One region of the Streptosporangium sp. CA-115845 genome, then DNA from elsewhere that is predicted to be linked to it. Evidence: riboswitches for the same ligand, from Rfam matches in the RefSeq annotation. Region 1 holds a riboswitch; each other region holds the start of a gene.
The links. Region 1 has a riboswitch for cyclic di-AMP ahead of ACQP0P_RS46330 (NlpC/P60 family protein). Riboswitches for the same ligand answer to the same signal wherever they lie in the genome.
Positions count from the first base shown of each region.

Region 2: linked by a shared signal. The riboswitch ahead of ACQP0P_RS35420 (coiled-coil domain-containing protein) and the one ahead of ACQP0P_RS46330 (NlpC/P60 family protein) in region 1 are both predicted to bind cyclic di-AMP.
Region 3: linked by a shared signal. The riboswitch ahead of ACQP0P_RS39730 (C40 family peptidase) and the one ahead of ACQP0P_RS46330 (NlpC/P60 family protein) in region 1 are both predicted to bind cyclic di-AMP.
Region 4: linked by a shared signal. The riboswitch ahead of ACQP0P_RS15745 (C40 family peptidase) and the one ahead of ACQP0P_RS46330 (NlpC/P60 family protein) in region 1 are both predicted to bind cyclic di-AMP.

Region 1 covers NZ_CP191988.1:9,749,194-9,756,967, reverse strand. Annotated here, with positions in the region: gene ACQP0P_RS46350 (L-aspartate oxidase) at 1-430, shown strand, start outside; gene ACQP0P_RS46345 (type III pantothenate kinase) at 430-1,212, shown strand; gene lysX (bifunctional lysylphosphatidylglycerol synthetase/lysine--tRNA ligase LysX) at 1,419-2,876, shown strand; gene ACQP0P_RS46335 (LuxR C-terminal-related transcriptional regulator) at 3,799-3,999, shown strand; gene ACQP0P_RS46330 (NlpC/P60 family protein) at 4,208-5,170, opposite strand; cyclic di-AMP (ydaO/yuaA leader) riboswitch at 5,263-5,410, opposite strand; gene ACQP0P_RS46325 (amino-acid N-acetyltransferase) at 5,746-6,399, shown strand; gene ACQP0P_RS46320 (RDD family protein) at 6,499-7,683, shown strand.
Region 2 covers NZ_CP191988.1:7,452,675-7,460,448, reverse strand. Annotated here, with positions in the region: gene ACQP0P_RS35440 (extracellular solute-binding protein) at 1-1,186, opposite strand, end outside; gene ACQP0P_RS35435 (glycoside hydrolase family 3 N-terminal domain-containing protein) at 1,543-3,999, shown strand; gene ACQP0P_RS35430 (LacI family DNA-binding transcriptional regulator) at 3,983-4,153, shown strand; gene ACQP0P_RS35425 (substrate-binding domain-containing protein) at 4,161-5,018, shown strand; gene ACQP0P_RS35420 (coiled-coil domain-containing protein) at 5,114-6,037, opposite strand; cyclic di-AMP (ydaO/yuaA leader) riboswitch at 6,092-6,228, opposite strand; gene galT (galactose-1-phosphate uridylyltransferase) at 6,301-7,380, opposite strand; gene ACQP0P_RS35410 (DeoR/GlpR family DNA-binding transcription regulator) at 7,377-7,774, opposite strand, start outside.
Region 3 covers NZ_CP191988.1:8,312,440-8,320,213, reverse strand. Annotated here, with positions in the region: gene ACQP0P_RS39745 (FtsX-like permease family protein) at 1-1,663, shown strand, start outside; gene ACQP0P_RS39740 (hypothetical protein) at 1,731-2,585, opposite strand; gene serA (phosphoglycerate dehydrogenase) at 2,817-4,406, shown strand; gene ACQP0P_RS39730 (C40 family peptidase) at 5,210-5,806, opposite strand; cyclic di-AMP (ydaO/yuaA leader) riboswitch at 5,794-6,025, opposite strand; gene ACQP0P_RS39725 (3-isopropylmalate dehydrogenase) at 6,167-7,213, shown strand; gene ACQP0P_RS39720 (branched-chain amino acid aminotransferase) at 7,385-7,774, shown strand, end outside.
Region 4 covers NZ_CP191988.1:2,976,850-2,984,623, reverse strand. Annotated here, with positions in the region: gene ACQP0P_RS15760 (glycosyltransferase family 4 protein) at 1-108, opposite strand, end outside; gene ACQP0P_RS15755 (M48 family metallopeptidase) at 105-1,382, opposite strand; gene ACQP0P_RS15750 (hypothetical protein) at 1,594-2,469, opposite strand; gene ACQP0P_RS15745 (C40 family peptidase) at 2,630-3,052, opposite strand; cyclic di-AMP (ydaO/yuaA leader) riboswitch at 3,264-3,423, opposite strand; gene ACQP0P_RS15740 (NlpC/P60 family protein) at 3,825-4,802, opposite strand; gene ACQP0P_RS15735 (hypothetical protein) at 4,940-5,572, opposite strand; gene ACQP0P_RS15730 (NYN domain-containing protein) at 5,636-6,898, opposite strand; gene ACQP0P_RS15725 (RNA-guided endonuclease InsQ/TnpB family protein) at 7,101-7,774, opposite strand, start outside.

The DNA.
Region 1 (7,774 bases):
GGGACTGCGCGCCCTGGAGAAGTACGCGGTCCGGTGCGGCGGTGGTATCAATCACCGCATGTCACTTTCGGACGCCGCGTTGATCAAGGACAATCACGTGGTGGCCTCCGGTGGGGTCGCCGAGGCGTTCCGGGCGGTCCGTGACGCCTACCCAGGCCTGCCGATCGAGGTCGAGGTCGACAGGATCGACCAGATCGAGCCGGTGCTGGCTGAGGGAGCGGAGGAGATCCTGTTGGACAATTTCACGGTCGAGGAGCTGGTACGGGCCGTACGGCTGGTGGACGGCAGGGCGCGGCTGGAGTCCAGCGGAGGGCTGACCCTCCAACTCGCTCGTGATGTGGCCGAAACAGGTGTTGACTACCTTGCCGTGGGCGCGCTCACGCACTCGGCGCCGTCACTGGACATCGCCTTGGACCTTCGGGGGAACTGATGCTGCTTGCCATTGACGTCGGTAACACTCACACCGTTCTCGGCCTCTTCGAGGGCGAGGACGTCATCGAGCACTGGCGGATCGCCACGGACGCCCGGCGTACGGCGGATGAGATCGCCGTCGTGCTCCAGGGGTTGCTCGGGCAGTCACCGCTGCTCAAGGGCACAGACGTCAACGGCATCGTGATCTGCTCCACCGTTCCGTCGGTGCTCAACGAGATGCGCGAGATGTGCCGCCGCTACTACGGCGACGTGACGGCGGTGATCGTCGAGCCGGGCGTCCGCACCGGGGTGCCGGTCCGGATGGACAATCCGAAGGAGGTCGGCAGCGACCGTATCGTCAACGCGCTGGCGGCCATCCAGCTGTACGGCGGGCCGTGCGTCATCGTCGACTTCGGGACCGCGACCTCCTTCGACGCCGTCTCCGCCAAGGGGGAGTACGTCGGCGCGGTGACCGCCCCCGGCATCCAGATCTCGGTGGACGCGCTCGCCGCGGCGGGAGCGCAGCTGCACAAGGTGGAGCTGGTCCGCCCCCGCTCCGTGATCGCCAAGAACACCGTCGAGGCGCTTCAGGCCGGCATCATCTACGGCTTCGCCGGCCAGGTGGACGGGATCGTCGAGCGGATGGCGGCCGAGCTCGCCGCCGACCCCGACGATGTCACGGTGGTCGCCACCGGCAGCGCGGCGCCGCTGGTGGCCGGCGAGGCGCGCTCGATCGACATGCACGAGCCCTGGCTCACGCTGATCGGGCTGCGCCTGATCTACCACCGCAACGCCATCTGAGAGCGTGGTGACACCGGTGCCGTGACACCGCCCAGAGCGCGGTGCCGCGGCCGGAGGGCGCCGCGGTGTTCCCGGAGAGCACCGCGGCGCCCTGGAGTCCTCTCCGGCCCCCGGCGGTCGGCGACCTCACGAGGTTCGCCACATCGGTACCCTTTGGAACTGTGACCGATGAAGTGACCAACCCCGCCGAGGATCTGCCCGAGCAGATGCGCGTGCGCCGGGAGAAGCTCGACCGCCTCCGCTCCGAGGGCGTCGACCCCTACCCGGTGAACTTCCCGCGCACCGCGACCAACGCCGAGATCCGCCAGAAATACGCCGATCTCTCCGCTGACACCGCGACGGGCGACAAGGTGGGCGTCACCGGCCGGGTGATGCTGTCCAGGACCGGTGGCAAACTCTGCTTCGCCACCATCCGCGACGGCTCCGGTGATCTCCAGGTCATGATCTCCCTGGACAAGGTGGGCGAGGAGGCACTGGCCTCGTGGAAGCGCGACGTCGACCTCGGCGACCACGTGGGCATCGAGGGTGAGGTCATCACCTCCCGCAGGGGGGAGCTGTCCATCCTCGCCGACCGCTGGGCGATCACTTCGAAGTGCCTGCGCCCGCTGCCGGAGAAGCACGCCGGGCTCACCGACCCCGAGGCGCGGGTCCGCCAGCGCTACGTCGACCTCATCGTCAACGACGAGGCCAGGAAGCTGGCCTACACCCGCAGCGCCGTGGTGCGGTCCGTCCGTGACTTCTGGCACGAGGAGGGCTACCTGGAGGTCGAGACGCCGATGCTCCAGCCGATCCACGGTGGAGCCACGGCCCGGCCTTTCAAGACCCACATCAACGCCTACGACATGGAGCTCTACCTTCGCATCGCGATCGAGCTCTACCTCAAGCGGCTCGTGGTCGGCGGTATCGAGAAGGTCTTCGAGATCAACCGCAACTTCCGCAACGAGGGCGCGGACTCCACGCACAACCCCGAGTTCACGATGCTCGAGGCCTACGGCACGTATCTCGACTACAACGACATGGCCGACCTGACCCAGCGGATGATCCAGAAGGCGGTCGTGGCGGCCCTCGGCCACTCCGTGGTCGTCCACCAGGGGCAGGAGATCGACCTCGGCCTGGCGAAGTGGCCGCGGATCACCCTCTACGGGTCGGTCTCGGAGGCACTGGGCGAGGAGATCACCACCGCGACGCCCCTGGAGTACGTACGCAAGCTCGCGGACGCTCGGGAGATCCACTGGGATGCCAAGTGGGGCCAGGGCAAGCTCGTCCAGGAGATCTTCGAGGCGCTCGTCGAGCACACGCTCATCCAGCCCACGTTCGTCATGGACTATCCGGTGGAGACCTCCCCGCTGACCCGCCAGCACCGTGACAACCCGCTCCTCACCGAGAAGTGGGACCTGATCGGGTTCGGCACCGAGCTCGGCACCGCCTACTCGGAGCTGGTCGACCCGGTCGAGCAGCGCCGCCGCCTCACCGAGCAGTCCCTGCTCGCCGCGGGCGGGGACGCCGAGGCCATGCAGCTTGACGAGGACTTCCTCACCGCACTGGAATATGCGATGCCGCCCACCGGTGGCATGGGGCTCGGCATCGACCGCCTCATCATGGCCTTCACCGGTAAGAACATCCGCGAGACCATCCTGTTCCCGCTGGTCAAGCCGACCGGCTGAGTCTGAGGGCAGCGCCGCCGGACCGCATGGGACGAGGTCCCCGCGGTCCGGCGGCGATCGTTTCCGCCAGGCGGTGTCCGCCGGGATCGAAGCCCGGATGACGGCCCCGGGCGGCATCCCCGGGGCGGGCCGGTCGGGCTCGGCGCGCACCTTCGAATCCCGGTCGGCGGTACCGGGTGGCGCCCTCACCACCTCGCGAGCACCTCTTCACCGTCCCGCACGGCTCCGTGCCGGCGCGCGTGGGCGCGAGCACGGCACGTGGACGATGCCTGGGCGGACGGGGCGAATCCCCCATGGGCCGGAAACCGCGGGGTCCGTGCTCACGCTCCCCCGTGCAATTTCGGACGGCTTTCTGCATAGCGCAGAAACTCCCTTTTAAGCATGTCCAATATCGCCTGACGTCTGTGGTCGGCACCCGATACTTCGCTAATGCCGCAAAGGCGCTCTTGCGGGCTTCCCATTTCAGAGTTTTCCGCGAGGCGCCGTCAAGGCGCCAGACGGCGTGGCCGTCGAAGAGCGCCAGGAAGAGATCGATTTTCCCGGGGAAAAGTGGGCGGCTCGCTTCCGTCGAGGATGCGGCCCCGCGGGTGCGTGCCGCCGCGGCGGTTCCGGCAAAACCTTGTTCTGCCAGGACTTCTGTTGTCGCAGCCAGGGGGGCACCTGCGGGCTCGTGCGGGGGCACGGTCGTGACTTAACCCCAAAGGCACTGACATATCATGAGTACTTCACGTAGCACCTAGTATGTCAATAGTGGGCGCGCGCTATGAAGAGTAGAACTTGACGACCTTTGAACAAGGCGTTTACCGTTCCTGGCGGACGGTATTCATTTCCGGCGTCTCGCGCCCGGTTTCCAGAGTGGGGGGAGTGACTCTTGATGGCATATCCAGAAGTGGATTCTCGCCATGGCGACAGCCCCCTGGGCATGAGTGATATCGGTCTCAGCGACGACGACCTCGTGCTGCTGGCTGAACTCGCCAAGGGCGTCACCGTCGACAGGGTGGGCCGCCGCCTCGATATCAGCGGCCGGACCGTCAGGCGCAGGCTCAGAGGCATCTGTGACCGCATCGGTGTCGCCACGGCGATCGAGGCCGTGGCCTGGGCGGCCCGCCGCCGCCTGATCTAGGCCCTGCCCCTTGGCTGTTCTGCCCACCGCGGTCAGACGGCGCCTCACCGCGTTGCCGTCGGTCACCGCACCTGCGGGGCACCGTCGGGGCACAAGTCCGAGGGGCGCAAGTCCGAGGGGCGCCGTCTGACCGGCCCTCGGCACGGCAGGATTCGCCGCCCGGCCAAGGGCCGGGCGGCTCGCGCCGTGACCGGTCCGGCTCAGCCGCTCAGGCGGCGATCCGCACCCCGCCGGCGAAGGGCCGGTTGTCGATCGTGGCGATGTGGACGACGTCACCCGTCCGGGGTGCGTGGACCATCAGGCCCGCGCCGATGTAGATCCCGACGTGGTGCAGGTCGCTGTAGAAGAAGACCAGGTCGCCTGGGCGCAGGTCGTTTCTGGAGATGTGGGTGCCCGCGGTCCACTGGTTGCCGGTGTAGTGCGGCAGGCTGATGCCGACCTTCTGGTAGGCCCACATGACCAGCCCGGAGCAGTCGAAGGAGTTGGGGCCCTCGGCGCCCCAGACGTACGGCTTGAGCTGCTGGGTGAGCGCCCAGCGGGCCGCCTCCGCCGCCCTGCCGCTGCCCACGATGGGCACGTCGGTCTTCACCCGGGCGCCCCTGTTGCTGACGGCCCTGGTGCGCACCTCGCTGAACAGGTCGCTCTCGACCCGCGTGACCAGTCGCTCGATCTTGCTGCGCCTGCCCTCGAGCTCCCCCAGGAGCGCCTTGACCTCTGAGGTCCTCGCCTTGGCGCCGGCCTGCGCTCGCTCGGCGGCCTCGATCGCCCGGCCGACCTGGGCGACCTCCTCGCTCTGCTGCTGCTGGAGGGCGTAGTTGGTGGTGGCCTGGTCGAGGAAGGTGTCGGGGTCGGTCGCCTGGGTGAAGGCGAGCCCGGAGTTCAGGCCGCCGGACATGTAGTTGCTCTGCGCGAGGAGGGTGGCCTTGGTGCGCCGGATCGCGAGCTCCGACTCGCTCGTCGCGAGGATCTTCTTGGCGCTTTCCGCGGCTCGCTGGGCCTGCTTGAGCCTGACCCGCTCGCCGTTGTACTGCTCGGCGAGCGTGCCGATCTCCTCGTGCAGCTTCTCGGCCTGCTTGGCCAGCTGCTGGAGGCTGGGCTCGGGATCCGCCGTGGCCGAGCCCAGGGGGACGCCGAGGGTCATGATGGCGAACGCCAGGCCGATGACCGCCATCCGGCGACTCCGCCTCCGCGGCGCGCGTTCTCGACAGCGGGCGTCGCCGCCCGCGTGCTCTCCTGCGCGGTCGCGCATGCGCTTCACCAACGGGCTCCTCTCCTCGGCCGCCTACCGGGTTAGCTGACGGGTTCGGGCCGGAGGCAGCCCTACCGGGTGCGCCGGTGGCACTCGGATTCACCCCGAAGGACGTGGTGGGTCCCCGGTTCCCCTGGTCGGGAGATTCGGCGGGTCAGGCTTTTACGTCTCTGACATCGAGCACGGAGATTAGTGCACTCGTGGTTCCTGCTCAACCAGAACTGCGAACTCGGTAGAGGTTTCGCAACTGAAATGTCACGGAAAGATCACATGCCAATATGATCAACATGGCCATTACGCTGCCTTTGCCTTCCTCGCGGCGGGCGCGGCGCGGGTCTTCCCAGGTCCGGGACCGTGCCAAAGATGAGCTGCGACACATTAGAGGCGCCGTGCGCCCAGCGTGGTAATGCAACTACCAAGGGTCATGTGATGCCCTCGGGGTGAGAGTTAAGGATGAGCCGTAATTGAAGGCCGGAGAGGACGTACGCTGATCGGTCATGGAGCAGCTTGCGGAGCATTCTCCCGTGCCGTTCGCGAACCCCGGGAAAGAGGGGGAGCGGCGAACCGGATCCGAGGAAGAGGAGCGGGGGTCACCCGCTCCCGGCGCCACCCCGGCGGTCACGGTCCGCCGTGCCCGCACCCCGGACGTCCGCGTCATCAGGCGGCTCGTCGACACCTACGGTGGAGCCGGCCCGCGCCTGCTGGAGAAGGCCACCGTCACCCTGTACGAGGACATTCAGGAGTTCTGGGTCGCGACTGACGCGGAGGGGATAATCCTCGGCTGCGGGGCGCTTCATGTTCTCTGGGAGGACCTTGCCGAAATTCGGACCGTTGCCGTCGATCCGACCCGCAGGGGAATGGGAATCGGCCATCGGATCGTCTCGGTGCTCATCCGCACGGCTGCCGAACTGGGCCTGCGCAGGGTCTTCTGCCTGACCTTCGAGGTCGACTTCTTCGCCCGGCACGGATTTCAGGAGATCCAGGGCACACCCGTCGCCCCGGAGGTCTACGCCGAACTTCTCGCCTCCTACGACGAGGGCGTCGCGGAGTTCCTCGATCTGGAGCACGTCAAGCCCAATACCTTGGGAAACACCCGGATGCTGCTGCACCTGACACACGAGCCCGACTCTGATGACTTTAGAGATGACTGACTGGAAAGGTGACTGTTGATTCCTATGTCGATACCTTGTGCAGCAGCAAGCATGTGCGTCTGACATTTGCCACATGCGCAGTCTAAGTGAGGTGACGCGGTGAGCAACGGACAGCCGCCGTATCCGCAGGATGATCCCGAGCGCAGTCGCACACCTTCGGGACAGCCGGATTACGGACAGCACAACCAGGGCCGAGCCCCTGGCGAACTCGACCCCGATGTGACGATCATGGGATATCGGTCGGAGGGATCGCAGTCGAACACCGGCCCGGGGGTGGCCCAGCCCGGCTATGGTCAGCAGGGCTACGGGCAGCAGCAGTACGGGCAGCAGGGGTACGGGCAGCAGCAGTCGTACGGTCAGCAGGGCGGGACGGACGCGTACGGCCAGCAGCAGGGCTATGGCCAGCAGGGTGGGACCGGCGCGTACGGTCAGCAGCCCGGCTACGGGCAGCAGCAGTCGTCCCACGAGCAGTCGGGCTACGGCCAGCAGCCCGGCTACGGGCAGCAGCAGCCGGCCCAGCCGGGTTACGGCCAGCAGCAGTACGGTCAGCAGCAGCCGGGCTACGGCCAGCAGCCGGGGTACGGTCAGCAGCAGCCGGCCCAGCCGGGTTACGGCCAGCAGCAGTACGGGCAGCAGCCCGACTACGGCCAGCAGCCGGGGTACGGCCAGCAGCCCGACTACGGCCAGCAGCCGGGGTACGGCCAGCAGCCCGGCTATGGGCAGCAGCAGTACGGGCAGCAGGGGTACAGCCAGCCTTACGGCGGTCCCCCCGGCGCTCCCGCCCCGCTCGCCGAGTGGTGGCAGCGCCTGGTGGCGCGGATCGTCGACGCGATCATCCTGGCGATCCCGGCGGTGATCATCAGCGCGGTGCTGACCGGTCTCCTGGTGACGGCTCCCAGTTTCAACCTCGCGACGGGCGCCGGCACCGATGGGAGCGGTGTCTTCCTCGCGAGCCTTCTCATCGCACTGGTCAGTGCGGCGATCTACTTCGCCTACGAGTTCTTCATGATCAGTAGGGGTGGGCAGACCGTCGGCAAGATGGTCATGGGCATCAAGATCGTGCCCATCGGCAGTACCCTGCCGCCGGGCGGGCTCAGCTCCGACGTCGCGCTCAAGCGCGGCGGTGTGTTCTTCGGCCCGCAGTTCCTGAGCTGGATCCCCCTCCTCGGCTGGATCGTCAACATCTTCAGCCTCGTGAACGTGCTGTGGCTGCTGTGGGACAAGCCCCTGCAGCAGGCGCTGCACGACAAGGTGGCCGGGACGGTCGTCGTCAAGATCAAGTAGTTCCGGGTAAATCGGGGCCGGCGGTTGAACCGCCGGCCCCGATTTCGCGTCCGGACCAGAAAAACGGGGACCGTTAGGGGTGGGTAACCGT
Region 2 (7,774 bases), 2.3 Mb from region 1:
AGACGAACTTCAGGAAGTCCGCGTCCTTGGCGGTGGCGAACGCGCTGTCGGCGCCATTGACGATCGGCACCGCGCCCGTGCCGGCCCACTCCTTGACGTCCTCGTCGTTGAGCACGGCGGTGGCGAAGAACTTCTTGGCGATCTCCTTCTGCTCGGCGGTCGCGTTGGACGAGATCGACAGGTATTGGCCCGGGTTGCCGACGGTGTTGCTGGGGTCGCCCTTGCCGCCCTCGACCGGCGGGAAGTTCATGTAGCCGAGGTGGCCGCCGGAGACGAAGTCACCGCCGTCGGTCGACATGCTGCCGTACGTCCAGCCGCCGTGCAGCATCATCGCGGCCTTGCCGGTGTACAGCAGGGCCTGGTCGGCGTTGGAGTCGGCGGTGATCGAGGAGAAGCCCTTGATGAACCCGTCCGCCTTGACGAGGTCCTGCAGCTTGGTCAGGGCGTCGAGGGCGGCGGGGTGGGACCAGGCGTCCTTCTTACCGTCGAACACGGCTTGGAACACCTCGGGTCCGCCGATGCGGTCGAAGAGGAACTCCAGCCACATCATGTTCGTCCAGCGGGACTGGCCGCCAAGGGAGAACGGGGCGATGCCGGCGGCGTTGAACTTGGGGACCAGGGCCATGATGTCGCCCCACGACTCCGGCGGCTGCACGCCGACCTGGTCGAAGATCTTCTTGTTGTAGTACAGGACGATGGGCTGCATGGTCTCGCACGGCATCGCGTAGATCTTGCCGTCGATCGTGGCCGCCCCGAAGGAGGAGGGGAACAGCCGGTCCTTCACGGCGGCGTTCTGGTCGAACCACGGGGTGAGGTCCTCCACCTGGCCGGCCTGCACGTACGTGCGCAGGGTCCCGCCGCCCCAACCCCAGATGATGGTGGGGGCCTGGCCCGCCCCGATCGCCGTCTTGATCTTCGTCTTGTACGCGTCGTTCTGCAGGATCGTCGTGGTGATCTGCCCGTTGGGGTTGGCCTTGTTGAACCGCTCCACGGCCCGGGTGCGCACGCCCTCCTGTGGCTGGACCGCCAGGTACCAGTAGGTGGCCTTGGTCCCGCCGCCTCCGCCGGCCCCGCCTCCGCCCGCCGCGGTGGGGCCGGAAGTGCCGCAGGCCGCCAGCGCGGCTCCCAGGGGGATGCCCATGGAGAGGGTGAGGAAGGTGCGGCGAGATGGTGTCGTTGACTCCACGCTGATCTCCGTATGTCGAATGCCGAGCTGGGCGCGGCTCCATGTGAAACATCGGTGGCGGTGGTCGTCGGTCGTGGATCAGCACCTCCGCTGCCAGGCACCCACTCTTCTTGAGCCCGGCATGTCGAAACATTTCCGAAACAGGCCGCGTGGCACGCAAATTTAGATTTCCGCTACTTGCCTGTCAAGGGGTGGCCTCATATCGGCACGAGCTTCGTATATAAGGTATGTAAGGTACTCTCATCTGGGGCTTTTCCTGGTCATCTCGTGTACGCCAGGATTCGAGCAGAGCTGCCGCAACACACCGAAAAGTTTCGGAAAGTTGTCCGGATGAGTTTTTCTTGAGGAGAGAGCAGATGACGGCGCTAGATGGGGCCTCCGCGGCGGGCCGGACCCTCCGTCCGTGGCAGGACCCGGCACTCCCAGTGGCCGACCGGGTCGACGCCCTCCTTGAGGAGATGACCCTGGAGGAGAAGGTCGGCCAGCTCGGCAGCCGATGGCTCGGCAACGACATGCGGGCCGACCAGGGCGGGGAGCCCGGGGAGGAGGCCGAAGGACCGGCGAACGTGGCCCCGATGCAGGACGTTTTCGCGGCCTCGGGGAGGGTGCCCTTCGAGGAGGCGATCCGCCACGGGCTCGGCCACCTGACGCGGGTGTTCGGCAGCGCTCCGGTGACTGCGGCGGAGGGCGCCGCGGAGGTGGTACGGCTGCAGTCCGAGGTGGTGAAGCACTCCCGGCTCGGCATCCCGGCGCTGGTCCACGAGGAGTGCCTGACCGGTTTCACCACTTACGGCGCGACCGTCTACCCGGCGGCCATCGCCTGGGGTGCGACGTTCGACCCGGACCTGATAGAGCGGATGGCCGCCGCCATCGGGCGGGACATGCGCGCCGTGGGCGTCCACCAGGGCCTGTCACCGGTGCTGGACGTGGTGCGCGACTACCGCTGGGGCCGGGTCGAGGAGACCATGGGCGAAGATCCGTACCTCGTCGCGATGCTCGGCGCGGCCTACGTGCGCGGCCTCGAGAGCGCCGGGATCATCGCCACGCTCAAGCACTTCGCCGGCTACTCCGCCTCCCGGGCGGCCCGCAACCACGGCCCGGTGCCGATGGGCCGGCGCGAGCTGATGGACATGATCCTGCCGGCGTTCGAGACCGCCATCGTCGAGGGCGGCGCGCGTTCGGTCATGAACTCGTACTCCGACGTGGACGGTGTCCCCGCCGCGGCCGACTCGTGGCTGCTGACCGACCTGCTGCGCGACGAGTGGGGGTTCACCGGGACGGTGGTGTCGGACTACTGGGCGATCCCGTTCCTCGCGACGACGCACCAGGTCGCCGCGGACACCGACGAGGCCGGGGTGCAGGCGCTGACCGCGGGCATCGACGTCGAGCTGCCCGACACGCTCGGCTTCGGCCGGCACCTCGCCGGGCGGGTGCGGCGGGGCGAGCTGCCGGAGTCGCTGGTCGACCGGGCCGCCCGGCGCCTGCTCACCCAGAAGGTGCAGCTTGGACTGCTGGACCCGGACTGGACGTCGGAGAAGTCGGTGGCCGGGGCGCGGGCCGTGGACCTGGACTCGCCGGCCAACCGGGCACTGGCCCGGGAACTGGCCGAGCGGTCGATCGTGCTGCTCGACGCGGGCACCGCGCTGCCGTTGCTCGGCGAGGGGCGTCCGGGGCCGCGCCGGGTGGCCGTGGTCGGCCCCTGCGCCGACGACCCGCACACGTTCATGGGTTGCTACGCCTTCCCCAACCACGTGCTGCCCCGTCATCCGGGGCTCGGGCTCGGCGTGACCGCGCCCAGCCTGCTCGACGCGCTGCGGGCCGAGCTGCCCGATGCCGAGCTGATCCACGAGCCAGGCTGCGGCGTGCGGGGCGACGACCGCTCCGGCTTCGCCGCCGCACTCCAGGCGGCCCGTGAGTCCGACGTGTGCGTGGCCGTCGTCGGCGACCTGGCGGGAATGTTCGGGCTGGGTACGTCGGGCGAAGGCTGTGACGCCGAGGACCTGCGGCTGCCCGGCGTGCAGGAGGACCTGCTGGTCGAGCTGGCCGCCACCGGCACGCCGGTCGTGGTGGTCGTCGTCTCTGGCCGCCCGTACGCGCTGGGCAGCGTGTCCGGGACGGCCGCCGCGCTCGTCCAGGCGTTCATGCCCGGCGAGGAGGGCGGGGCGGCCGTCGCCGGGGTCCTGTCCGGCAGGGTGCAGCCCAGCGGAAAGCTGCCGGTGCAGATCCCACGCGGCCCGGGCGGGCAGCCGGGCACCTACCTGCAGCCGCCGCTGGGCTCCAACAGCCACGGCATCAGCAATCTCGACCCGACCCCGCTGTTCCCGTTCGGGTACGGCGCCTCGTACACCACCTTCGAGCTCGACTCCTTGAGGATCAGCGACGCCGAGGTGCCCACCGACGGCGAGTTCACCGTGTCGGTGCGGGTACGCAACACCGGGGGCCGGGCGGGTGAGGAGGTCGTCCAGCTCTTCCTGCGCGATGTGGTCGCCCAGGTCACCCGGCCGGTGCGGCAGCTCACCGGGTTCGCCCGGGTCCGGCTGGAGCCCGGCGCGAGCGCCCTGGCGACCTTCACCGTGCCCGCCGACCGGACCGCGTTCACCGGGCGCGACCTGCGGCGCGTCGTCGAACCGGGGGATCTTGAGGTGCTCGTGGGCACGTCGGCGTCCGACCTGCCCTGCCGGGGTCACATACGATTGACCGGCCCGCTGCGTCACGTCGGCCCGGGCCGCCGACTGGTCACCCGCGTGGATGTGGAACCGATACCGAGCTCTTCCGCCACACAGCAGGGAGGAACAGATGCCGGCCAGTCCTAAACGGGCCACGCTGGCCACGGTCGCGGCCTCGGCGGGCGTGTCGGTCGCGACCGTGTCGAAGGTGCTCAACGGCCGAGGTGACGTCTCCCCGGTGACCCGCTCCCTCGTGGAGTCGTTGCTGGAGCAGTACGACTACGTCGCGCCGCCGGGGTGACGCGGCCGTGCCGGCCACGATCGAAGTGGAGCTGGACGCCGATCTCAACGCGTACTCGACCGAGATCGTCCAGGGCGCCGTGCAGGCCGGGGCCGAGGTCGACGCGGCGATCGTGGTGAGCATCCGGACGAACGCCGACCGCGCCGGAGCCTGGGCGCGCGGCCTGGTCACGGCCGGACGACGGGCCCTGATCGCCATCACCAGCGAGTTGACCGCCGGGCAGCTCGCCGCCCTGTCCCGGGTGCGGTTGCCACTGGTCGTGATCGACCCGCTGAACCTGCCGCAGACCAGGGGGGTCACCAGCGTCGGTTCGACGAACTTCGCCGGGGGCCTGGCCGCGACGCAGCACCTGCTCACGCTCGGGCATCGGCGCATCGCCTACCTCGGCGGCCCGGCCACCGCCGCCTGCAACCAGGCCCGGCTGCACGGCTACCGCGCCGCCATGGAGGCCGCGGGCGCTTCGATTCCGCCGGGTTACGTACGGGCGGGGCACTTCCGCTACCAGGAGGGTGTGACGGGCGGCGCGGCCCTGTTCGACCTGCCTGAGGTCCCCACTGCCATCTTCACCGGCTGCGACGACATCGCGCTCGGCGTGCTGGAGGCGGCCAGGGCGCGAGGGTTGCGCGTGCCCGAGGATCTCAGCATCGTCGGCTTCGACGACACCCAGGTCGCCTGCATGGCCTCGCCCCCGCTGACCACCGTACGCCAGCCGCTGCGCGAGATAGGCGGCGTCGCGGTACGCACGGCCCTGCGCCTGGCGGCAGGCGAACGAGTCGACTCCCACCACGTCGAACTCGCCACCGAACTGGTGGTACGCGGTTCCACCGCCCCCGTCCCACCCGAGGGCTCCACCGGCCGCAACTGACCCGCTTACGGCCGCCCACCGGGGTACCGACGCCGTCCAACACAGTGGCGCGTTGTCAACACGGGGCCGCCCAGACCTGTTGTCAGCCCGGTGGATCAGTACATCGAGATGTGCGGGTGGTCGTAGTGGTTGGCGGTGATGCCGCCGCGGTTGGACATGGTTCTCCAGCCGGAGCCGTGGTTGATGCGCTGGCGCCAGATCACGTACTTCACTCCGAGCTTGGCCTTGTTCTTGATGGCCCAGGCGGCGATCTCGTCGCCGAGCGCGAGGTTGGCGGCTGAGGGCATCGTGCCGCCGGTACTCATCATGAAGTCGCAGGCGCGGCCGAGGGGGTGCTCGCCGCCGTCGTTCGCGGACCGGTAGCAGCCGACGGCGTACGGGAGGTCGAAGCGTCTCCTGACGGCCTCACGCATGATCCGGGTCCGGTCGGTGATGTTGTCGGCGCCGGTGGGGAGTTGCGGGGCCCAGCTGCCGTCGGCGCGGCGCCCGGAGCCGACGGGGGCGAGCCGGTCGAGTCTGTTCTTGATCTCCTTGATCACATCTTCGGCCTCATCGCGCTGGGCCTGCAGATCCTTGGCCTCCTCGATGATGTCGTCGGTGAGCCTGGCGGCCGTCTCGGTCGCCCTCTTCCTACGTTCGAAGCTCTCGGCGAAGCCCTGCAGGTGCGCGCTCTGCTGGGCGGTGAGCTGCTCCATCACCGCGGCTCCCCCCATGTCGTCGGCGAACAGCAGCGCGGGCAGGCCTCCGATGCTGCTCTGGTAGCGGAGCTGGACTATGGAGTCGACCTGCTTTTCCGCCCTGGCGTAGAGGTCGGAGGCCCTGGCCAGGTTCTGCTTGGCGACGGCCTCGGCCTTCTGTGCCTTCTTGAGGGACTCGCGCTTGGCCGCGTATGCCTCGATCAGCCCGTCGACCTTCTTGCCGAGCTTGGCCAGCTCGGCGCGGAGCTTGGCCTCGGTCGGCTTGGGCTCCGCGCTTCCCGCGGTGGGGGCACCGAGGGTGAACGTGGCGATCAGGCTCAAACAAAGGGCCAGAGTCGCATGCCGACGGAACGTGGGGGACGGGGCCGCCACGAACTCTCCTCTCCTTCCGCCTACCGGGTTAGCTGACGGGTTCGGGCTGGAGAACGCCCTTCCACCGAAGTGGTTTCACCCCAGGTGCGGTGGTTCCCCGGCTCCCGGGCGATGCGCCTGGGATTAGGCATATCGGCTGTTGCAGCCGATGTGGGAAGGATAGTAGTGGTAAACACAGAGTCACGCGACTTCAAGACGAGACCAATTGGTGATTAGTTCGTGACAACAGAGCGCAGAAGGTGTGCTGTCTCCTCGGGCAGCACGTCGTTCACGAAGGCACCCATGGCCGACTCGGAGCCGGCGAGATATTTCAGCTTGTTCGGCGCGCGGCGGATGCTGAACAGCTCCATGTGCGCGTACGACAGGTCGCGACCGGTGTTGACCGGCGCCTGGTGCCAGGCCGCGATGTAGGGCATCGGCACGCCGAACAGCCCGTCGAGGCGGCGGAGCACGTCGGTGTAGAGCGGTCCGAACGCCGCGCGCTCCGCGGGCTCCAGCCCGACCAGGTCGGGGACCTGCCGGTGGGGGTAGAGGTGGACCTCCACCGGCCAGCGCGCCGCGGCCGGGACGAACGCCGTCCAGTGCTCGTTCGAGGCCACCACCCGGACCCCGGCCTCCCGCTCCGCGGCGAGCACGTCGGCGAACAGGTTGCCGCCGGTCCGCTCCCGGTGGCGCCCGGCCGCCCCGAGGGTCAGCTTGGTGCGCGGGGTCACGTAGGGGTACGCGTAGATCTGGCCGTGCGGGTGGGCCAGGGTGATGCCGATCTCGGCTCCCCGGTTCTCGAAACAGAACACCTGCTCCACACCCGGCATCGCCGACAACTCCGCCGTACGGTCGATCCAGGCCTCCATGACCAGCTCCACCTGCTCGGGGGGGAGCAGCGCGAATGAGGAGTCGTGCTCGGAGGTGAAGCAGACCACCTCGCAGCGGCCGATCCCAGGGCGGACCTCGCTCAACCCGCCGACCTGCTGATAGTCGCCCAGATAGGTGGAGAACGAGGGGAACCTGTTCTCGAAGACCGCCACGTCGTAGGCCGCGGAGGGGATCTCGGTGAGGTTGCCGGAGGTGGAAGGGCAGAGCGGGCACTCGCTGGCCGGAGGCAGGAAGGTGCGGCCCTGGCGGTGTCCGGCCACCGCGATCCACTCCTCGGTCAGCGGGTCGTAACGCAACTCGGAGGCGGTGGGGCGGGGCGGCAGGTCGCGTCCGTCGACCGCTCCGCGGTCGGCGTCGTCGTGGCGGTCGAAGTAGAACAGCTCCCGGCCGTCGGCCAGGTGGGTGATCGTACGCTTCATCGGCCGACGCTCTCGCTCTCCTGCTGTGGCTCTGTGATGATCAGCTCTCCCACCGAGGCGGCGAGCTCCTCGCGGGCCTCCTCGGTCAGGCCGGAGTCGGTGACCACGATGTGGGCCTGGGCCAGCTCGGCGATCGTGCTGATGCCGACCGTGCCCCACTTGGTGTGGTCGGCGAGCACCACCAGGCGGTGTGCGGAGGCGACCAGCTCGCGGTTGGTCTCGGCCTCCAGCAGGTTGGGTGTGGTGAACCCGGCTCGGGCGCTCATCCCGTGCACGCCGAGGAAGAGGGTGTCGACGTGGAGTCCCCGGATCGCCGTGACCGCGATCGGGCCGACCAGCGCGTCGGAGGGGGTGCGGACCCCGCCGGTGAGCACGACCGTGCGGTCGGCCCTGG
Region 3 (7,774 bases), 1.4 Mb from region 1:
GGGCGGCTCGCCGAGGCACCTGCGCCTGATCGTCCTCGCCGACGGCGTCGTTCTCGGCGGCGGGGCCGCGGCGCTCGCCCTGGTCCTCGGCGTGGGCCTGGCGTCGCTCTCGGCCGCGCTGGAGGCGGGCCGGCTGATCGGCGCGATCGGTCCCCTGGAGATCCCCTGGCTGCCGATCGCGGGCATCACCCTGCTCGGCGCGGGAAGCGGGCTGGTCGCCGCCCTGGTGCCCGCCGTGCAGGCGGCCCGTCAGGACGTGGCGGCGGTGCTCGGCGAGCGCCGGAGCATGGTGCGCGACCGGGTGGGCCGCCCGGTGCCGGGCCTGATCCTCCTCGCGGCCGGAGCCGCGGCGACCGTCCTGTCCATCAGGTACAACGTGGTCTGGGTCTTCGCCGCCGCGGTCCTCACCCAGTTCGGGCTGGTCGCGCTGGCGCCTAGGCTGGTCAGGAGTGCCGCCGCCCTGGCCGCCCGGCTCCCGCTGCCCTTCCGGCTGGCCGCCCGCGACGCCTCCCGCCACCGGGGCCGCACCGCGTCCGCCGTCGCGGCGGTGATGGCCGCCACGGCCACGGTCGTCGCGGTCGGCATCGCGGTGAACAGTGGCTTCGCCCAGAACCGGGACGCCTTCCAGGCGGCCGTTCCGGCAGGAACCACGACGATCGAGAGCAGCGACCTCGACGATGACCGCTGGGCCAAGGTGAGGGCCGCCGTCGAGCGGAGGCTGCCGGGGGTGCCCCTGATCGAGGGCGTCAAGGTCCGGGGCGCTGGAGACCTGACCCTTTGGGAGACCGGCGAGAGGCGGAGGGCGCCCTTCTACGGAAACCTCCCCGTCGGGGACGAGCGGCTGCTGCTCCTCGTGCAGGGACGGCGGGATCCGGTGGCCTCGGCCGCGTTCGCCTCGGGAAAGGCGGTGGTGTTCGACCCGGAGCTGGTGCGGGACGGGAAGCTCGTCATGAGCCTGTACACGTACCGAGACCAGGCCACGGAGCTCCGCGAGATCACGGTCCCCGCCGTCGTGGCCAAGGCCGCCGATCCCCGGCACGCCGTCGCGGTGCTGCCGATCGCCGCCGTACGGAACGCCGGGCTGAAGACCGAGCCCCGCGCCCTGTACGTCGACCCGGCCGAAAACCGGCTCACCGAACGGCAGGGAGTGGTGCTCGAATGGGAACTCGCGGACGTGGTTCCCGGGGCCAACCTCAACGTCGTGGTCGAGCACGGATTCCTGGGCGACGTCACCTCCCCGATGTGGCTGCTCCTGGGCGCGGCGGTCATCCTGGTGCTGGGCGGCACGTTCGTCGCCACCGGGCTCGCGGCGGCGGACATGCGGCCCGACCTCACCACGATGGCCGCCGTCGGGGCACCGCCAGGCACGCGCAGGCTGGTCGTCGCCGGGCAGGCCGGATTCATCGCGGGGCTCGGCGTGCTGATCGGCGCGGTGGCCGGTGCCGTGACGGGAGTCGCCGCGACCTGGCCCCTGACGGCTCGGACATACGGGGTCTTCCTATCGCGGGCCGGTGAGATCTCACTCCTCCCACCGGGGGTGCCGACGGTCGAGATCCCCTGGCTTCTCCTCGCGGCCGTGGTGATCGGCCTGCCGGTGCTGGCGGCTCTGCTGGCGGGGGCGTTCACCCGTACCGGGGTGACCCTGACCCGCAGGACCGGTTAGCGCCCGCGGCGGTCTCCTTCCGGTCCCGCAGGACCGGAAGGAGACCGCGCGTCTCGCGGCCCCGGCATCAGTCGGTGACGTCGGCGCAGACCACGTGCGCGCCCAACTCGACCATCCGCTGCTCGCTGCGGGCGTCGGCGACCCTGGCCATCAGGATCGGCGCCTCGCTCGCGGCGAGCTGTGGCAACCGGGCGCGCACCCCGCGATGGATGTCCCTGACCACGTCCTCGGCCGCCGACATGTGCACCTTCACGTGCAGCATGATTCCCGGGGCGCCGGAGGAGGTGCTGGCCTGGGAGATCCACACGTGATGGACGAGCGGGTAGTCGACGAGCAGGTGCGAGATCGCGGCGCGCAGCGCGGGCAGGATCGGGTGTTCGCACCGCCGGTAGCCGGGATCCACCATCTGCATCGGCCCCGACAGATGGGGCCGGGGCGCGGGGATCCACGGCTGGGCGGGCGCGGCGGGCACCGGCGTTCGCTGCGGGCGCACCGGCGCGGGACGCGAGACCGTGGCCATCGCCCCGGTCGCGTACGCCGTCGGCGTCGCACTCGACAGCACGGACGCGGAGCCGCTGCGCTTCGAGAGCAGGTAGCGCTGGAGATCCTCGATCGGCACGGCCGCGGCCGCGGGGCCCGCCGCGTCGATCACTATCTCCCGCACGCCGGTGACCCGCTGGATGTCGAGGACCGTGTCGGCGTCGCACGCCGACAGCGAGTGGCCGCCACGGTGCCGCGCGTAGGTGTCCGCCGAGGTGTACCCGAGCAGGACACGCTCACCGGCCTGCGTCGTGCCGAGCACGACGGATCGGTCAGGTCGCACGGCGACCAGGAGTCCCCATTCGGCAAGCGCCGCCAGCAGCCGGTGCGGCTCGCCGTGCTGCGCGAGTACGTTGCCGAGAGCGGGGTTCCCGATGCTCATATGAGGAACGATAGGTAGTGACCCACGGCTTATCAGGGTAATCGCGAAGTTTTCTTAGGATCAAGACCAACTTGAATTTTGGCGCATGGGATGTGTCAGGGGCGGGTACCGGCGTACTGGATCATGGAGGCGGTCGCGTCTCGCATCTCGGGACACTCGTGAATACGTTCACAAGCGCCGATAGACTACGTGAGGTCCGTGCACCCTCACCGCCTAGTAAGGATCCAGCCTGTGAACAAGCCCGTCGTACTGGTCGCCGAGGAACTTTCCGAGGCCGGTCTCGCGGTCCTGGGCGCGGACTTCGAAGTCCGCCACGCCGACGGCGCCGACCGTGCCCAGTTCCTGCCCGCGCTCGCCGACGTGGACGCGCTCATCGTGCGCAGCGCCACGCAGGTCGACGCCGAGGCGATCGCCCACGCGCCCAAGCTCCGCGTCGTCGCCCGCGCCGGTGTCGGTCTGGACAACGTCGACGTGGAGGCCGCCACCAAGGCAGGCGTCATGGTCGTCAACGCGCCGACCTCCAACATCACCAGCGCCGCCGAGCACACCGTCGCGCTGATCCTCGCCTCCGCCCGCAACGTCGCCCAGGCGCACTCCGCGCTCAAGGGCGGCGAGTGGAAGCGCTCGAAGTACACCGGCGTGGAGCTCGACGAGAAGGTCGTCGCCATCCTCGGTCTCGGCAAGATCGGCCAGCTGGTCGCGCAGCGCCTCCAGCCGTTCGGCGTCGAGCTGATCGCCTACGACCCCTACCTGCAGCCGGCCCGCGCCGCGCAGATGGGCGTCCGCCTGGTCACGCTGGAGGAGGCCCTGCGCGAGGCCGACTTCATCACGGTGCACCTGCCCAAGTCCAAGGAGACCATCGGCCTCATCGGCGACCGGGAACTGCACGCGGTCAAGCCGAACGTCCGCCTCGTCAACGTCGCCCGCGGCGGCATCATCGACGAGAACGCCCTCTACTCCGCGATCAAGGAGGGCCGCGTCGCCGGGGCCGGCATCGACGTGTTCCCGAAGGAGCCGGTCACCGACAGCCCGCTCTTCGAGCTCGACCAGGTGGTCGTCACCCCGCACCTGGGCGCCTCCACCCACGAGGCCCAGGAGAAGGCCGGCACCCAGGTGGCGCGTAGCGTGAAGCTCGCCCTGGCCGGGGAGTTCGTGCCCGACGCGGTCAACGTCCAGGGCGGCGCCGTCGCCGAGGACGTCAAGCCGGGTCTGCCGCTGGCCGAGAAGCTCGGCCGGGTGTTCACGGCTCTCGCGGGCGAGGTCGCCACCAAGCTGGACGTCGAGGTGCGCGGCGAGATCGCCGCCCACGACGTCCGCGTGCTGGAGCTGGCCGCGCTCAAGGGGGTCTTCACGGACGTGGTCGAGGACTCCGTCACCTACGTCAACGCCCCGCTGCTGGCCAAGGACCGTGGCGTCTCGGTCGAGCTGGTCACCAGCGCCGAGAGCCCCGACTGGCGCAACGTCGTGACGGTCCGCGGCGTCCTCGCCGACGGCCGCGCGGTCTCGGTCTCCGGCACCCTGTCGGGTCCCCGGCAGGTCACGAAGATCGTCGAGGTCAACGGCTACCAGATGGAGATCGAGCCGACCGACCACCTGTCGTTCTTCACCTACACCGACCGCCCCGGCGTCGTCGGCGTGGTCGGCCGCATCCTCGGCGACCACTCGATCAACATCGCCTCGATGCAGGTGGCCCGGGACGTCAAGGGCGGCAAGGCCCTCATCGCGCTCACCGTCGACACCGCCATCCCGGCCGACGTGATCGACCAGATCGGCGCGGAGATCGGCGCCGACAGCGGCCGCTCGGTCGACCTGGCCGACTAGGCCCTGTCCCGCGGATCTTGCCGTGGCGAGGATCGGCCAGGCGGTGTCTCGCAAGGCGGAGGAGGGAGCCGCAGCCGTGCTGCGGTGACCGACGACAACGCGGCGAGGCGCCGCCTGGCCGTAGTGGGCAAAAGATCCAAGGGACAGGGCCTAGGAGGCTGGTGTTTTTCGCGCGAAGTAATCTTGGTCCCTCCACCAAGCCGTCAAAAACGGTGAGGATCGGGAGCACACACTCCACTTGGAGGCCGAATCTGCCTCCGGAACGGACGCTCTGTGGGTGTGACGCTCCACCATGATCGCTAAGCGGCCGTTTAACACCAGCCTCCTAGGCCCGGTAGGCAAAGGATCCACCGAGGTGGCCGCCGCCCCGCACCGTGGGGCGGCGGCCACCTTTCGTCTCGGTATGTGAGAAGTGTGTACGCCGGGCGAGACGGCGTTCCGGCCGCCAGGTAGCCTGAGATGAAGTGCGCCAGGTCCAAGCCTGCCGCGACGGGGCCTGACAGGGGTGGGCCGGCAATTCTCCGGCGCCACGCCCCAGATCGCCGGTCCGTGATCCGGACCCGTGACACCAGGCCTGGTCGGAGCCCTGATCGGAGTCTCGACCACTGCCCCTGCTCGCATGCGACCGAGACGAGATTCGCCATGTACGACATGTATCCCTGGAACCACGCGGAAGAGGTCAAGGACGAGGCCGCCGAGGCGCTCCAGACCGCCCTGGACCGCCGGGACAACGGTGGTTCTCCCATCCGCTGAACCCGTTCCCGGTGCCGGCGGGGTTCCCGCGGCCGATCAGCCGGCGTGTCTCATCCGCCGGTCGCGATCTCGATCTGCTCGGTCAGCTTGACCCCCTGCGGATCGGGGCGCACCGCGCCGACGAAGGAGGACCGGCGCCAGGCGCTGAGCTTCTCCTCCTTGACCACGTCGCCGCTCCGCGGGGCGTGGACCATGTAACCGGGTCTGGTGATCATGCCGACATGGCCGAGGCCGCTGAAGAAGGCCAGGTCACCGGCCTTGAGGTCCTTCCAGGCGATCTTCTTGGAGAAGGCGGCGTACTGGTCGTTGGTGACGCGGGGCAGCTTGATCCCGGCGGCGCCGTAGGCGCGGAGCATCAGGCCTGAGCAGTCGAAACCGCCGTTGCCGGTGCCACCCCAGACGTAGGGCGTGCCGCGCTTGGACATCGCCCACTTCACGGCCTTCTGCCAGGCGGGCCTGGGGGTCGCGCTCTTCAGTGCGGCCTTCAGCCTGACGGTGCCGAGCGGGGGAGCTTCGGGGGAGGGGAGAGGGGAGGCGGCCAGTGCCGCCGTCGGCGCCATGGCCGAGGCCGCGAACACCGCGGCGCCTGAGACGAGGATGGACAGGACACGGGAGTACATCTTGCCGGACAGGATGATTCCTTCCATAAGGCCGGCCGGGTGAGCTGTCGGGCTCGGGCGTGGAGGCCGCCCTACGGCGCGAGAGCACGCCGATTCGCCCCAAGGAATCCCGTGATGGCGGCCGGGAGCGCGCTCCGGGGCGGAGCGAGGTTCCCGGGGGGCCCGGTGGATTCCGGAAAAAGTGGTTCCCCGGCTCCGTACGGGCCGGTAAGGGGATGGTCCGTACGGATTAGGCATCAATGTGAATGGGGAGGACGATAACGAAACCTCACGAAACGGTCAATAGGGAGCAAAAAAGGACAAAGTGATCACATGGGCGGACGCGCGGACACGTCCGAAGAGTGAGACCGGTGTTCGATCACCGAGACGGACAGGTAAGGTGCCTGCATGGATTCGCGTAACATTCGCCTGGCGGTCATCCCCGGGGACGGGATCGGAGCCGAGGTCGTCACCGAGGGTCTGAAGGTCCTCGAAGCGGTCGGCACCAAGGTGGAGACCACCACGTACGACCTCGGGGCCAAGCGCTACCGCGAGACCGGCGAGACCCTGCCCGACCCGCTGCTCGACGAGCTACGCGGATACGACGCGATCCTGCTCGGCGCGGTCGGCGACCCCAGCGTGCCCCCGGGCATCCTGGAGCGCGACCTGCTGCTCAAGCTCCGCTTCCAGCTCGACCACTATGTGAACCTCCGCCCGGTCAAGCTCTTCCCCGGCGTCGAGACGCCGCTGGGCAAGGCCCGCCCCGAGGACATCGACATGATCGTCATCCGGGAGGGCACCGAGGGCCCCTACGCCGGTGCCGGAGGCGCCATGCGCCGCGGCACGCCGCACGAGATCGCCACCCAGGAGTCGCTGAACACCGCCTACGGTGTCGAGCGTGTGGTGCGCTACGCCTTCGAGAAGGCGGTGACCCGCCCCCGCAAGAAGCTGACGCTGGTCCACAAGACCAACGTGCTCACCTACGCCGGTGACCTCTGGGCCCGTACGTTCGACCGGGTCAGCGTGGAGTACCCCGAGGTTCAGACCGACTACTGCCACGTCGACGCGGCCTCGATGTTCTTCGTCAGCCAGCCGGAGCGCTTCGACGTGATCGTCACCGACAACCTCTTCGGTGACATCCTCACCGACATCGGCGCGGCGATCGCCGGTGGCATCGGCCTGGCGGCCAGCGGCAACGTCAACCCCGACCGCACCGCGCCGAGCATGTTCGAGCCGGTCCACGGCAGCGCCCCCGACATCGCGGGCCAGGGCAAGGCCGACCCGACCGCCACCATCCTGTCGGTCGCCATGCTCCTGGACCACCTGGGGCTGGCCGGCGAGGCGGCCCGGGTCGAGCAGGCCGTCGCCGACGACCTGCTTGAGCGGCTGGCCGGCTGGGCCGGCCGGACCACCCAGGAGATCGGTGACGACATCACCGCACGAGTAGCCGGCTGAGGAAGCCGCCCCCTCGATCCTGACGCGCCTGGCGGCTCCTACGAGCCGCCGGGCGCGTTTTGTTTCCCGCGCACTGCCGGTTTTCGGCATGGATGCAGTAGTTTCCCGTTACCCGGTCCAACGCAGAATGGACCCGAGGGTAAGCCAGACATCAAGATAAGGATCCGCGTCATGACCACCGCTCAGAAGCTCAGCTTCGACGTGCAGCTCTCCGACCACGCTCGCACCGCGGCCGAGCGCGAGCAGGTAATGGTGGCTCCGGGGTTCGGCCAGGTCTTCACCGATCACATGATCTCGATCGACTACACCGAGGGCGAGGGCTGGCGCGACGCCCGGCTCATGCCGTACGGCCCGCTCAGCCTCGACCCCGCGACCGCGGTCTTCCACTACGCGCAGGAGCTCTTCGAGGGCATGAAGGCGTACCGCCAGCAGAACGGCGCGATCGTGACGTTCCGCCCGGAGGCCAACGCCGCCCGCTTCAACACCTCCGCGCTGCGGATGGCCATGCCCGAGTTGCCCGAGGAGACGTTCGTCGAGTCGCTGGAACTGCTCGTCCAGACC
Region 4 (7,774 bases), 3.3 Mb from region 1:
GACGACGACCGAGCCGGGCGGGCGGCGGGCGATGAGACCGTACACGAACGACTGGATCCCCCCGGCGCGGGGCGGGAAGTCGTTCGTGACCACCAGCGTGCGCCTCATGGCTCGGAGAGACCGTTCAGCCGGGCCCAGGATCGCGCCAGCGCGATGCGCTGCGGCGCGGTGGGATGCGAGGCGTAGAGCACGTACTCCACGAGGTCGGGCGACAGATCCGAGATGTTGGTGACCGCCAGCCGTTTCTGCATGGCGACGAACGTCGCCGGATCCCTGGTCAGGTCCAGCGCGTGGACGTCCGCACGAGCCTCGATGTGCCGGCTGACCAGGTTCTGTGCCGGTCCTGACAGCACCGCGGCCAGACTGAGCAACCCCATGACCAGGCCCACCGCCCTCGGGTCGCCGATGGAGGAGATCCCCGCGCGGCGCCGCACGGCCCCCGCCGAGGTCACCAGGTAGAGCAGGACCGCCCCGAACGCCGCGCCCAGAGCTCCGACGAGCGTACCGGAGAGCACGTCGCCCGCCTTGGCGTGACCGAGCTCGTGCGCGACCACCAGCTCGACCTCGTCGGCGGGCGCCCGGAGCAGCGTGTCGTAGACGACGATCCTGCGGGTCGCGCCGAATCCGGAGACGTAGGCGTTGAGCGCGGTGGTCCGCCGGGAGGCGTCGGCGACGAGCACGTCCTCCACCGGCACACCGTCCCTGGCGGCCATGGCGAGCAGGTCGTCGCGGAGTTGTCCGGCCTCCATCGGCCTGAAGTCATTGAAGATCGGCTCAATGAGCACCGGATAGGCGAAGGAGGCCGCCACGGTCAGCGCGAACGCGCCGGCCGCCGCCGGGATCCACCAGCGCCGGTAGCGCCGCGCCAGCGCGACCACCGCCAGAACCATGATCGCGGTCAGCGCGGTGCCGACACCGATGCTCTTGATCCGGTCGGCGGTCCAGGCCGGCCAGGTCTGGGTGGACAGCCCGAAGTCGCGCAGGTAGGTCTCCGACCACATCCCCAGCGGCCAGCGCAGCATCGCGACGGCCACCGACAGCGCCAGCACGCCGAGCAGCGCCCGCAACCACCACGGCCCCCGCAGCCGGCCGACGAGCCGCGCGCCCAGCGGGGTGCCCACCAGCACCCCCGCCACCACCAGCGTCAGGCCCAGGGAGAGGTAACCCGGTACGCTGACCAGCTTGTCGAACGCCTCGGACCTGGCGATCTGCTCGGCCGTGAAGTCGCGGGCCGGATCGGGGACGACCGCCGGGGCCCCCTCGGGCAGCTCCTGCCAGGGCGTGGTGAACGCCACGACCGCCAGCGTGACCACCCCCAGCGCGGCCAGCGCCCACCCCGCCGGCCGCACCCCCGAGGGCGCGTCCGTCGTGCTCAGCGTCATCAAACACCTCCAGCGTGGAGCCCGAACCCTGGGCCCCGTCCTTTGGATCTTCTGCCTGCCGCGGTCGGCCGGACGGCGCCTCGCCGAGTCGTCACCGGTCACCGCGGCACGCCGCGGCTCCCTCCCGTGCCTTGCGAGGCACCCGCCGACCGCTCCTCGCCGCGGCGAGATCCGCCAGGTGAGGCCTGGACCGGGAAAGGACACAAGGATGTCAGGCGAGTTCCTTTCCGAGGTAGTCACGCCACGCCACGGTGAGTTGGGCGGGCGACAGGCCGAGCGTGCCGGTGACATCGCCACCGTAGAGCCTCACCAGGGCCTTCTCGCCGAAGCGCTCCGCGATGAACCGGCAGGCGAGCCAGGCCTCCTCGTACGCCTGCGCGAGCCGCGGGGCGCCGGGGGCGAAGTCGGCGGGACCGGGGAGACGGGCGGGCAGGACTCCGGCGCGTACCTCGGCGACCAGCTCGGCGGCGGCCGTCCGCACCGGGATCCCGGCATCGCGGTAGCCCACGTAGTCGGCGAAGCCCTCCGACAGCCACATCGGCACCCGGCCGCCACGGGTCGCGCCGGTGGCCACGTGCACGAGCTCGTGCGTGATCACCACGTCCCTGCCGGTCGTGCTGAGCCTCGCGTAGCCCGAGGGCAGGACGATCACCCGGTCCGCGGCCGCCATCGCGGCCAGGCCCCGGGTGCTCTCCGCTCCGGCGAGTGCCGCGGCCTCGGCATCGGTGGCGGGGAACAGGATCACCGCTCGGACCGGCCCCCAGATCGCCGCGACCGCGCGGCGGGCCCGGTCGGCCCCGGCGGCCAGGTCCCGCAGGACGGCGGGCGCGACGTGGTGGCCGATCACGAGGGAGTGCTCGCCCCGGACGACGACGGCGGCACCGGGCCACAGGTCGCGAAGGCCGGCGGGGAGTTCTCCGGCGTCGCGGCGAGGGTCGTGCGGCAGGGGGTGGTCGGGGAGCTCTCGGGGAGTGCGCGGGAGCGGCCCGGCTCCGGCCAGGAGAGGTCCCGTCCCGGCCGACGGGCCCACGCTCATCAGCGCCAGCATCCCGGCGAGCACGGTGCGGCGCCCCTTCGGGACGGACATAACGAGTCGATGCTACTCGACCGGCATCGTGACGTTCCTTGCCGGAAGCGTGGATCCGCACCGGCCCGGGCCGCCGGCCACGCGCTCGCGGCCTCCGCCGGAAACGGAGCGGCCCCGTCCCCGCACATGTGAGGAACGGGGCCGGCGTCCCTGCCCGGGCTCAGGCTCCGGGCCGGACCGCTCCGGCGAAGGAGGACCTGTAGTACCCCTCCAGCTTCACGATCCGGACCGTCTTGCCGCTGCTCGGCGAGTGGACCATCCTGCCCTTGCCGACGTACATGCCGACGTGGCCCTTTCCACTGAAGAACATCAGGTCACCGGGGCGCAGGTGGCTCCACGAGACCTTCTTCCTGATCGCCCGGAACTGGCTGTGCGTGATCCGGGGGATGGACACGCCCGCCTTGCGCCAGGCGTATTTGACGAGCCCCGAGCAGTCGAACGCGCCGGGACCGGAGGCACCCCACCGGTACGGATCGCCGACCTGCCGCCTGGCCGCCGAGACGGCCTTGCGAGCCCGGACCTTCTGCAGGGCCGCCCTGCTCATCCTGGTCTTGACCTTGGTATCGGCCTTGGCCTTGTGCACGGTTCTCTTCGTGCCCTCGGCCTGCTCGGAGACTCCGGCCGCGGTGTTGACCAGGATCTCAGGGGTACTGTCCGTCGTCGCCCTCGCCGCCGTCGACCCCAGGGTGACCGCTCCGGCTGAGGCGGTCAGGGTGAGGGCGATGCCGCCGAGGGAAAGGCGGAAAAGGCGCGACAGACGGGTGTTACACGGGGTGGTAGACAGGATTTCTCCTTGGTGCTTCCACTGATGCCTACCGGGTTAGCTGACGGGTTCGGGCTTGGAAGATGCCCTACGGCGCAAATGCGCTGATTCACCCCCGGCCACGCTGTATCGGGCCTTTTGGGTCCCCGGTTCCATGCCTCCTGGCTGCATGGATTCGGCGGGCCGCCGTGATGAGGTCCGTCCCCGGCAGGGGAACGGCGGCCGGCTGGATTTCTATAGGGACACCGGCCCGAAGACCGACATTCACCGCGACGGCATGGCTTGCACGTCGCGAGGCCAGAAGTTACCCCGATCTCCAACCTTCGGCAAAGCATTCGCCAAACAAGAAGATCAATAAGCCTTCGTGATCTTCCCGTTACCCCTGCTTAATGGCCATTTATGCTATTAAGATATGATCCTCGTCACACCCTCGGAATCACACCCGACAAATCGCAATTTCTGTAATGTTCATCACATTTGCCGTAATTCATGGTTGAAGCCGCGAGGGTGCCCTCTCCCGCCGCGGAGCACGGATCAGCGCCGTCGCCGACGGCGCACCAGGTTTTACCACCGGAGGGCGGGCCTCCGCTCCTCAGGGGCGGACGGCTCCGACGAGGCGACGGCCGTAGGCCGAGAGCGGGACGACCTTGACGACGTCGCCGGTCTGCGGGGCGTGCACGATCTGGCCATTGCCCGCGTACATGCTGACGTGGCCCAGGCCCTCACTGAAGATGAGGTCGCCCGGCTGGAGGTCGTTCAGCGAGACCTTGCGGCTGGTGCCCCAGCTCCACTGCTCCCAGGTGGTACGGGGGAGGCTGACTCCCCCCCTGCGCCAGGCGGCCTGGAGGAGGCCCGAGCAGTCCCAGCCGCCGGGCCCCGTGCCGCCGTACTGGTAGGGCTTGCCGACCTGCGCGAAGGCGAACTGCAGGGCGGCGCGGGCGTTGCCCGAGGCGGGGCCGCTGTACTGGATCCCGGTGCTCTCGGGGTTGCCCGTCTTGAAAACGTTGAGTTCGCGCAGGAGCTTCGTCTGAGCCCTGACCATCTTGTCGGCCTTGGCCTTCTCCCTGGCCAGTTCGTCGCGCGTCTCGTCGGCCTCGCTCAGCGCGCCCTTGGCCAGATTCCTGTTGAGCCGCAGCGCCTTGGTGGCCTCGTCGAAGGCGCTCAGCGACTGGGCCCGGGAAGCCGACATCTGGTCGACCGAGGCCAGGCCGCTCAGCAGCGCGCCGGGGTCGGCCTGGTAGATCATGCCTTCCCAGCTGTTGACCGCGCCGAACTGGTAGGTGCTGACCGCCATCGCGACGAGCTCCTTGCGCAGCCCGGCGACCTGCTCGCTCTGCCGGGCGAGCTCGCCGTTCAGCGTCGCGTACTTCTTCCTGGCCCGCTTCCACTTCTCCGAGGCCTGGTTGTACTTCTCGACGATCTGGTCGGCCTGCTCGTTGAGCTTCTCCAGTTTCTTCTTGGCCTGGGCGAGTGTCGGCTTCGGCTCCGCGGAGGCCCCGCTCACCGGCACCATCAGCAGCGCGAGGGCGAGCCCGGCCGCCACCGGTATCCGCATGAGTCCAACCGGCATACCCGCCACGGTCACGTCAACGCCTCCAGACTGCACAGACCTGCGGCGAATAGTACAGAACAAGTAAGGTTTAGATCACCTTTTCCTGTGTTCAGCCCTATAGCTGCAGGTAGCAGTCCCGGTCTCCCGGGGGAGCGTCAGCAGGCGGCGATATCGCAGATCTTCGCGGTCATCTTCCTGGCGTCGCTCAGCTGCCTGGTCCAGTCGCTCTTCGCCGGCTTGGAGTACTCGCCGCCCCAGAGGTAGACCAGGACCGCGTTGCCCTTCCTGACCAGCACGCCGCGCTCACCGCCCACGCCGGCCTTCCCGCCGTAGTAGACCTGCCCGGAGATCCTCAGCGCCTCGTCTCCGAGCCCGGTCAGGCGCGAGGAGACGTAACGGTAGGTGGAGCCCGCGTTGGTGTTGGAACCACAGGTGGTCAGGGCGGAGCGCAGCCGGGCCACGGCTCCGGCGGCGGCGGCCTTCGAGCGGTACAGGATCACCTGTTCGACCTTCAGGAAATCCGGGACGCCGGTGAAGGTCACCGTCCGCGCGGCCGTCCTGCCGGTCGCGGCCGGCGCGGCCTTGTCACACGGGTCGACGGCCAGCCGGGCCTTCGCCGAGTTGCTGACCGTCCAGTTGGTCTCGGGGTCGTTGTCCTTCTTCGCGGCGTCCTTCTCGTACAGCAGGAAGCCCTTGGGAATGCCGGCCACCGCAGCCGCGGCGGCGGGTGTGGCAACGGTCGCCCCGATGGCCAGAACGACGACGGCGAGCGTTATGATCTTCTTCATCGAGTGCCCCTGGGGAGATCGAAATACCTTCCGGTAGTTCGATGCGCCATCACCGGGAAAGGTTCACGCCCGCCCCAGACGTCTGAGAAGAAGCAGCGAGGGGACCGGCCGGGCGCCCATCCTGCGGACCGACTCGGCCACCTCCCGATCCGAGGAGACCACCGCGACCGCGCGTCCCGTGGGCTCGGCGCGGACCAGCTGGCGGATCAGGTCGTCGGCGATCTGCCCGGGGGCGCTGAACATCACCCGCACCCCCCTGGGTGCCGAGACCGGGACCGGCCCGTTCAACTCGGCGCCGTCGAAAACACAGGTCAGCTCGGTGCGGGTCTGCGCGTAGAGCGCGCCGAGGCCGGTGAGGAGGCGATTGCGCTGGTCGGCGAGGGTGAACGTACCGTAACCGGTCTTGGTCACGTTGTAGCCGTCGACGATCAGGTGGATCTGCGGCAGCGCGAGCAGCTGGTCGAGCAGGGCGGGGTCGTCGTCGGCGAGCGCCCGCGCGGGAACCGCCTGGACCCCCTGCCTGCCCGGCGCCACCGAGGCCACCGAGTCGGCGGGACGGTGGATGCCGGAGGGCAGGGCGAGCTCCCTGCGGAGCCCCGCGGCGGCGTCCTGCAGGGCGTCGAGCAGCATGCGGACCTTGGTGTCCTCCACGCTGCGGCCCTCACGGGCCGCCCTGCGCGTCGACTCCAGCTGACGCTCGGCGTCGGCCAGCCGCTCGCGCAGACGGCGCAGCTCGCTCTCCACGCTGCTCCCCGCCGAGACCGCGGCGGCCTTCGCCTCCTCCGCCGCCTCCCAGGCGTCGGCGGCACGCGCCTCGGCCGCCTTGGCCCGCTCCCGGGCCTCGTGCAGCCTGCGGCGCAGGTCGGAGACCTCCGAGCGTGAGGCCTTGAGCTGCTCGCGCAGCCGTTCGGACTCCTCCTTGGCCGCGCTCTTCTGGCCGGCCAACTGCTCACGCAGCCGGGAGAGCGTCTGCTCCTGCGCGGAGCCCTCGGCGACGGCGACCGACCGCTCCAGGTCCTCGCGGGCCGCCTCCACCATGGCCGCCCAGCCGGGCGGGCGGGTCAGGTAGGCGGCGGCGGCCACCATGACGGGCTCGGCGGCCGGCGGGACCGCGCCCTCGGCGAGACTCGCGACCAGCTCCGGCCAGCCCGCGGTCAGCGTCTCCGCGACCAGCTCGCGAAACTTCTTGTCGGTCTCCAGTTGCGCGGCGATGGGCGCGCCACCCAGCCTGGCGCGCTTGCGGGGATCGAATTTGGCGATCCCCTTCAGCGGCGGCGGCACCGAGGCGGCGGGCATCGAGCCGAGGATCTGGGACGCCAGTTCCACGACGTGCAAGCGAACCTGCTCGGGTAACGGACGAGACAGGCCCTCTCCGGCTGAACTCATCACGGCCCCTACTCGGATCGGTCTTCACGTCAAGGGTACGGCTACCGCACCCTGACCCCGACCTGACCGTAAGGCGGACGGCAGCCGACCCGGCCGTGAACTCTTTGTGACTCCTCCGCTCCCTGAAGGGAGCGGCTTCTCGCTAGGCCGCTTGCGCAGCCTCACGAAGGGCAAGCCCTGCCCTCAGAATGTTGATCGCCGCGTTCACATCGGCATGCGCCACATGAGCACACCGCTGACAGCGGAACCCGGCTTGGCTGAGGCGGTTCTCCTTCGCACAGTGCCCACAGCGGGCACAGGTGCGGGAAGTATTGGCGGGGTTCACCGCGATCAGCTCTCGACCGGCACTTTCAGCCTTGTCCGCGAGGATACGCAGGAACACCCCCCAACCCGCGTCCAGAATGCTGCGATTGAGGCCGGACTTGGCGGCGACGTTGCGGCCGGGAGCCTCCACGGTGCCGGACGCCGAGCGGGTCATGTTCGTGATCCGCAGGTCCTCGTGGGCGATGACGTCGTAATCGCGAACCAGGTGCAGGGCGGCCTTGTGAGCACCGTCGAGACGCCGGCGGCGGACCTTGGCGTGCAGGGCGGCGACGCGGGCGACGGCCTTGCGGCGGCGCTTGGAGCCGCGCTGGGTGCGGGCGAGGTCTTGTTGCGCGGCCGCGAGGCGGTCGGCGGACGCGGCCAGGTGGCGCGGGTTGTCCAGGTGCTCGCCGTCGCTGGTGGTGACCAGCGATGCCACTCCCATGTCGATCCCGACGACCGCGCCGGTGGCGGGCAGGGTCTCAGCGGGCACGTCGTCGCACGACAGGATCA